DNA from 2 places in the Peptacetobacter sp. AB800 genome. Region 2 is predicted to be linked to the other one. Evidence: riboswitches for the same ligand, from Rfam matches in the RefSeq annotation. Region 2 holds a riboswitch; the other holds the start of a gene.
What was found. Region 2 has a riboswitch for thiamine pyrophosphate ahead of thiM (hydroxyethylthiazole kinase). Riboswitches for the same ligand answer to the same signal wherever they lie in the genome.
Positions count from the first base shown of each region.

Region 1: it holds a riboswitch for thiamine pyrophosphate, as region 2 does, so the genes downstream of both, thiC (phosphomethylpyrimidine synthase ThiC) here and thiM (hydroxyethylthiazole kinase) in region 2, are expected to answer to the same signal.

Region 1 is NZ_JBLOUI010000027.1:29,207-33,180, reverse strand. It holds gene ACK2WN_RS08505 (alanine/glycine:cation symporter family protein) at 1-1,226, shown strand, start outside; TPP riboswitch at 1,404-1,517, shown strand; gene thiC (phosphomethylpyrimidine synthase ThiC) at 1,679-2,986, shown strand; gene thiS (sulfur carrier protein ThiS) at 3,037-3,231, shown strand; gene thiF (sulfur carrier protein ThiS adenylyltransferase ThiF) at 3,237-3,974, shown strand, end outside.
Region 2 is NZ_JBLOUI010000032.1:8,423-12,396, forward strand. It holds gene thiD (bifunctional hydroxymethylpyrimidine kinase/phosphomethylpyrimidine kinase) at 1-558, opposite strand, end outside; gene thiE (thiamine phosphate synthase) at 586-1,236, opposite strand; gene thiM (hydroxyethylthiazole kinase) at 1,214-2,035, opposite strand; TPP riboswitch at 2,111-2,210, opposite strand; tRNA gene ACK2WN_RS09165 (tRNA-Arg) at 2,384-2,457, shown strand; gene ACK2WN_RS09170 (O-acetyl-ADP-ribose deacetylase) at 2,753-3,274, opposite strand; gene ACK2WN_RS09175 (DUF4275 family protein) at 3,347-3,974, opposite strand, start outside.

The sequences.
Region 1 (3,974 bases), on a different contig from region 2:
AGGCATTCTGTATAAGTACATCATCAAGAGTTGGTACTGGTAATATAGCTGGTATAGCACTTGCAATAGCAGGTGGTGGGCCAGGTGCAATATTCTGGATGTGGATAATGGCGTTAATAGGATCTGCATCAAGTTTCGTTGAAAGTACATTAGCTCAGATATACAAAGTTAAAAATGGAACAGCTTACAAAGGTGGTCCAGCTTACTACATTGAACAGGGGCTTAACATGAGATGGTTAGGAATAATATTCACAATATTAATAAGTATAACTTACGGATTCGTATTTAACTCTGTTCAGTCAAATACTTTATCATTAGCTTTTAACAATGTATTCCATGTTGAATATATGGTAATAGGTATAGTTTTAGCAGTTCTTACAGCACTTGTAATATTCGGTGGAGTACACAGAGTTGCTAAAGTTTCAGAAGTAATAGTTCCAGTATTTGCTGGTATGTATATATTAGTTGCTATAGGAATAGTTGTTTTAAACATAGGAAAATTCCCAGAACTTATAGCTACAATAGTTGCAGATGCTTTCAAACCAAGACAGATGATAGCTGGAACAAGTGCAGGATTTATGACAGTTCTTTTAACTGGTGTTAAGAGAGGTCTATTCTCTAATGAAGCAGGTATGGGTTCTGCTCCTAATGCAGCTGCAACAGCAGAAGTTTCTCATCCAGTTAAACAGGGATTAATCCAGACATTAGGTGTATTTACAGATACTATAATAATATGTTCTTGTACAGCATTTATGGTATTACTTTACAATGGATATGCAACAAGTGGAAATGAAGGTATAGCTTTAGCTCAGGAAGCTCTTACTGCTCATATAGGACCAGTAGGTGGAATATTCTTAGCAGTATGTATATTCTTATTTGCATTCAGTTCAATAGTTGGTAACTACTACTACGGAGAATCTAATATACAGTTCGTAACTGAAAGCAAAGGAGCTTTAAATGTATACAGAGTTTTAGTTTGTGGTATGGTATTCTTCGGATCAATAGCAAAACTTCAGGTTGTTTGGGATTTAGCTGACTTATTCATGGCATTTATGGCAATCATCAACATGATAGTTATCGCTAAATTAGGAAAATATGCATATATAGCTTTAGAAGACTATACTAGACAGAAAAAAGCTGGTATAAAAGATCCAGAATTCTTTGTTGATGGAATAGAAGGATTAGAAAATGTTGAATACTGGCATAAAGAAGACAAAGCTAATTAATAGATACTTAAATTAAAGCTAAAGATTTGATATTTTTTATGAATAGATTTTGAGTATTTTATAGTAAAGTTTTATAAATCAAAAAATAAAATGTTTGAACAATTCAAATTGTTATGATATACTCAAATCAAATGGAAAAGTATTCACAATTTATTAAGTGAAGTGTTAAAAACATAATATCGATGCTAGGGGCGCTGAAATAAGGTCAGCTGAGAGAGAAAGCCAAAAACTTACAAACCCTAAACACCTGATCAAGATAATGCTTGCGAAGGGAAGCTAGTAGAAAATTTTCAATAAAGTAAAAGTTTGAGTACAACGAATAAAAAGTACAAAACTAGTATAACAGAGAAGATGAAAGTGCTTTCCTAAGTAAGGGAAGCACTTTTTTATTTGCAAAAAATAACGAAAAGAGGGCAAAAATTGCTTTCAATATAAAAAATGGAGGTATTTGTATGACTTACACTACACAGCTTGACGCAGCTAAAAAAGGAATAATAACTAAAGAAATGGAAATAGTTGCCGATAAAGAAATGATGGACGTAGAGGAATTAAGAGAATTAATTGCTCAGGGGAAAGTTGTTATCCCAGCCAACAAAAACCATAAATCACTTAGCCCAGAAGGTATAGGTAAAGGGTTAAAAACTAAAATAAACGTAAACCTTGGTATATCAAGAGACTGTAAAGATATAGACCGGGAATTAGAAAAAGTTAAAACTGCTATAGAAATGAAAGCAGAAGCTATAATGGATCTTAGTAACTATGGTAAAACAAGAGAATTCAGAGAAAAAGTAGTAGAAATATCTCCAGCAATGATAGGTTCTGTTCCTATGTATGATGCTGTTGGATTTACAGAAACTGCATTAGTAAAAATAACAGAAGAGCAGTTCTTACAGGTTATAGAACAGCATGCAAAAGACGGTGTAGACTTTATGACAATACACGCAGGTCTTACTAAAGAAATAGGAGATAGAATAGCTAAAGATAAGAGATTAACTCATATAGTATCAAGAGGAGGTTCTTTATTATTTGGATGGATGTATATGAATAATAAAGAAAACCCTATGTTAACTAACTTCGATAAAATACTTGATATATGCGAAAAATACGATGTTACTCTAAGCTTAGGAGATGCTTGTAGACCAGGTTCTATAGCAGATGCTACTGACTATGCTCAGATACAGGAACTTATAAACTTAGGTGAACTTACTAAGAGAGCTTGGGAGAGAAATGTACAGGTTATGATAGAAGGACCAGGACACATGGCAATAAACGAAATAGAAGCTAACGTAATGTTAGAAAAAAAATTATGTCATGAAGCTCCATTCTATGTACTTGGACCTCTAGTAACAGATGTTGCTCCAGGATACGACCACATAACTAGTGCAATAGGTGGAGCACTTGCAGCATCTAAAGGTGTAGACTTCTTATGCTACGTTACTCCAGCAGAACACTTAAGATTACCTGATTTAAATGATATGAAAGAAGGTATAGTTGCAACAAAAATTGCTGCACATGCAGGAGATATAGCAAAAGGAATAAAAGGTGCTAGAGAATGGGATAATGCTATGTCTAAAGCCAGAGCAGAATTAGACTGGGCTACAATGTTCGAATTAGCATTAGATCCAGAAAAACCAAGAAAATACAGAGATTCTTCTAAACCAGAACACGAAGATAGTTGTACTATGTGCGGAAAAATGTGTGCACTTAGAACAGTTAATAAAATATTCAACGGTGAAGAAGTGGATTTAGTATTTGACTAAGATATAAATTTATATAAATAAAATATTGCAACGAAATGGAGGTGCAATATATGAAAGTTAATGGAAAAGAAGTACAGTTTCCAGAAGGTACTACTGTTTCTCAGATACTAGAAAACTACAAAATAGACAGAAACAGAGTAGTTGTTGAGATAGATATGAAAATAGTAGACGAATCTGAATACGATACTTATATACCAGATAAAGAAGCTATGGTGGAATTAATAGCTTTCGTTGGAGGCGGTTAAAAATAATGGATATTTTTCTAAATGAAAAGAAAATATCTGCTAAAGAAGGTATAACTGCCAAAGAATTAAAAAATGAATACAACAAACTTTGTGATGTAATAATTGTAAATGGATTCCCAATAGAGGATAAGGTATTAAAAGAGAATGATAGAGTAGTACTTATTCAAAAAGGTAAGAAACCTACTCTTGAAGAATTTGAAGCTCTTTTAACTGCTAGACATACGCCAAATGTTCATCAGGCTTTGAAAAAAGGAAGGGTTGCAATTCTTGGATTAGGGGGACTTGGCTCTAATATAGCCAGTTCCCTTGCAAGAATTGGAGTAGGAAAATTAATACTTGCAGACTTTGATGTTGTAGAGCCTTCAAACCTAAATAGACAGAATTATTTCATAAATGATATTGGCAAACTCAAAACTGAGGCTACAAAAGAAAATATTGAAAGAATAAATCCTTTTGTAGATATAACTTTGGTAAATGAAAAAATAAGCAAGGAAAATATGGAGTTATTTTCTGAAGCAGATATTATTGTAGAGGCCTTTGACAATCCAAATTGCAAGGCAGAAATAAGCAATTATGTATTGATACACATGAGAGATAAGTATCTAGTTGCTTCTTCAGGAATGGCTGGATACTATGATTCAAACATAATACAGACTAAAAAAATAAGAGATAAGTTTTATATTTGTGGAGATTTTGTAAATGAAGCTAAAGAAGGAGATGGATTAATGGCTCCTAGAGTTTCG
Region 2 (3,974 bases):
GTATAATAAGTCGTTTGCATCATTTATACTGTGACCTCCTTTTAAAAGGACTGCGGCATTGTATTTTTTACCGATTATTTCTGCAGCTTTCGTCATATCATCTGCTGAATTGATTTTGATGTTTGATAGTATCTCAGCTTCTGATATGTTTGGTGTAAGAAGCGTTGCAAGAGGGAATAAAACTTCCTCAAGTGTAGAAATTGCATCGTCTTGAAGTAGTTTTGAGCCACTTGTAGATACCATAACTGGATCTATTACAATATTTTTTGCTTCGTATTTTTTTAATCCTTCTGCTATTGCTTTTATAATCGGAGCAGAGGATACCATTCCTATTTTTACAGCATCTGGGTAAATGTCTGTGAATACTGCATCTAATTGCTGAGTGACAAATTCTGGAGAGGATTCAAATACTCCAAATACTCCAGTTGTGTTTTGTGCAGTTAAAGCTGTGATTACAGATTCTGCAAATACGCCGTTTGTAGTCATAGTTTTAATATCAGCTTGAATGCCTGCACCACCGCTACAATCACTTCCTGCTATTGTTAAAGCAACTTTCATAACCATTCCTCCTTAAAAAGATAAGATTTATAATTCTTCAGTTAGTTCTTTAAGTTTTTTAGTGGCAGCAGTTATATCGTCACTTGCAAATATTGCACTTATAACAGAAACACCATCTATTCCACTGCCTTTTAGTTTTAATAAATTATCTGAATTTATTCCACCTATTGCAACTACTGGGATTGATACAGTTTTACATATTTCTTTTAATGTTTCAAATGTTACGCTGTCAGCATCTCCTTTAGTAGAAGTAGGGAAGACTGACCCAACACCAAGATAGTCAGCTCCATCTCTTTCTGCTTTTAAAGCTTCCTCAACTGTAGATGCAGATACACCTAAAATTGCATTTTCTCCAAGCATATCTCTAACTTTTTTAGCGTCCATATCTTCCTGTCCAACATGAACACCGTCAGCTTTTATTTCAGCTGCGATATTTATATTATCATTTACGATAAATGGTATTTTAAATTCTTTGCAAAGAGCCTGAATTTCCTTTGCTTCTTCTAAAAATTCATCTTCTGGAAGATTTTTTTCTCTTATTTGAAGTATAGTAGCTCCACCTTCAAGACATTCTCTTACCTGTTCAGCAAGAGTTCTTCCGTTTAGCCAATGTCTGTCAGTTATAGCGTATAACTGTAAATCTTTTCCATTTATATTACTTGCTTTCAAATTTAGCACCTTCTTCCAATGTTTTAGCATCCATATTGTAAATTGCATCAATTATTCTGTTTCTGTATGTAGAGTTTCCGTCAGTTTTTTCCATATTAGACCAACCAATTTCTCCAGAAAGTCCCATATCTATTACAGCAGCTGCAGTTGCTTCAAGCATATTGTCCTGATTTGCAGCGATAAATGAGGCAATTAGTCCAGAAAGTTGGCATCCAGTTCCAGTTATTTTTCCCATTTCAGCTCTACCATTTCTGATTACAAAGCATCTTTCAGCATCGGCAACTAAGTCTATAGCACCAGTTATTGCAATTATACTACCTGTTTCTTTTGCAAATGATTTTGCAAATTTCACCATAGAGTCAAGATTTTCTTCAGTAACTGCATCGCCAACAGCCGCGTCGACACCTTTTCCAGCACCGATACCAGTAGCTAAGAATTTTATTTCTGAAACATTTCCTCTTATTACAGAGAATTTCACATTTTCAAGTAATTCTTTAGCAGTTTTATTTCTTAAATTACTTGCACCTACACCAACAGGATCTAGCACAGTTGGATGATTTAATTCGTTTGCTTTTTTACCAGCTAATATCATAGAAGGGATTGTGTTTCTATTAAGTGTACCGATATTGATGTTTAAAGCAGTACACACAGAAGTTATATCCTCAACTTCCTCAGAATCGTCAGCCATGATAGGGCTTGCACCACAAGCTAATATTATATTTGCAACATCGTTTACAGTAACATAATTAGTGATGTTGTGGATAAGTGGTGATATTTCTCTTACATTTTCGATAGTTGATTTTAACATTTTAATTCCCCCAGTCTTTTTAGTATTGAGAGAGATTTTAAAAATAAAAAAACACGAAACCAACAAAGGCTCGTGTTTGATATCTTATCTTCTCCCTACGTTGGCATTATCCAAATCAGGTTAAGGGTCTAGGTTTTACCTACTCTCAGCCGAAAAAGCTCCCCTGCTTGATTTTAAATTATTTTAAAAATTCAACTAATTAAATGATAGCATAGATAATAGTTTTTTTCAATTGTGTAGAAGTTTTGATGTTGGAAAATGAATGAAAGGGTTGGAAATTTTTTTGAAAAGTAATATTTTTAGTGATATAATATTTAATATGTTATTAGTTATATACGATTTAAATATGTCTCTGTAGCTCAGCAGGATAGAGCACCGCTCTCCTAAAGCGGGTGTCGCAGGTTCAATTCCTGTCAGGGACACTTTGAATAATTGAGGATGCCAATGGATTTTTCTAATGGCATCTCTTTTTTTACTCAAAATTATATCATTCTCACCTCCTGGCTTCGACGGCTCACACTTTTAGAGTAACACATTTCAAAGTTGTGAGCCGTCTGCAGATAGTCGAGTTCGAATTGATATAATTCCGAGTAAAAGAGATGACGTTAGAAAAAATCCATTTGGCATCCATCATTTTATTCTGACGTTTGTAATGGTTTGTTGTTCATAGTTTATTCTCCAATTCTGTTTATATATTTTATGTTTATTTATATCTATTTATTTATGTTTTATTTTATCTATTGCGTTGTCATAAGCTTGTTTTGTTCTTTCATCAAATAGTACAAATCTTATGCAATCAAATTCGTTTGGATGCTCCATATAGAAATCATTTACTGTTTTTACTGCTATTTCTGCAGCTTGTTCTAATGGATAGCTGTATATTCCAGTTGATATTGATGGAAATGCAATTGTGCGAATTTTGTTTTGTAGCGCTACTTTCATAGAGTTTTTGTACGCATTTTCAAGAAGTTGTGGCTCACCAGAGTTCCCACCTCTGTATATTGGTCCAACTGTGTGAATTATGTATTTGCAAGGTAGTTTGTATGCGGATGTTATTTTTGCTTCCCCTGTTTCACATCCGTTTAGCGTTCTACATTCTGCTAGAAGTTCTCGTCCTGCTGCACGATGTATTGCCCCGTCTACACCGCCACCACCTAGAAGGCTGTTGTTTGCTGCATTTACGATTGCTTCTACGTCTGTTTGTTTTGTGATATCTCCAAGTACTGTTTCTATTTTCATATTAAATTCCTCCTAAGAAAAATTTATTTATAATAGGCGAATTACCTTTTTGCTATAATTTAGTATCTAAAATTATTTAGCCTTGTAGAAGTATGGTCCAAGTTCTTCTTCGTGAGGTACTACATAAGTCCAACTGTTTAGTGGATCAAAGAAATAGAAGTCTGATGAATTTAACTCGCTTTTTCCATATAATTCATCTATGTCTTTTGCAGTAATTAGGTTTGCGTTTCCAATTATGTAAGCTTCATCTGCATATTCAAAGAATAGGTAAAGCTCGTGTTTTTCTTCCTTATCAAAAGCTGCTCTGGCTTCGTCACCTGTAAGAGCAGGAAGAAGTTCAAAGCTGAATAAATGCCATTTGAACTGGTCAGAGTAGTCCTCTTTATTTTCTTTATCCTCTTCAGAAACTAACTCATCAAACTGTTTATCCCACTGCTCAGCGATTGGCTTTTTAGGTACATGTAAGAATAGAACACCTTTGTCTATTAAGTTTTGAAGTTTTTCAGTTTCTTCTTCGCTTAAGCTTTCAACATCTGCAGCCGGGTTTTTAGCGAATTTTTTTGCTATAAAGACATCACTTATAAAACTAAACACTATATATACAATAGTTACGAATAAAAGAATTTGTATATTCCAGTTTAGTTTTAGGAAGTAGCTGACAAGAGATAGTATTGCGAAAAATACGACACCACTTACTAAA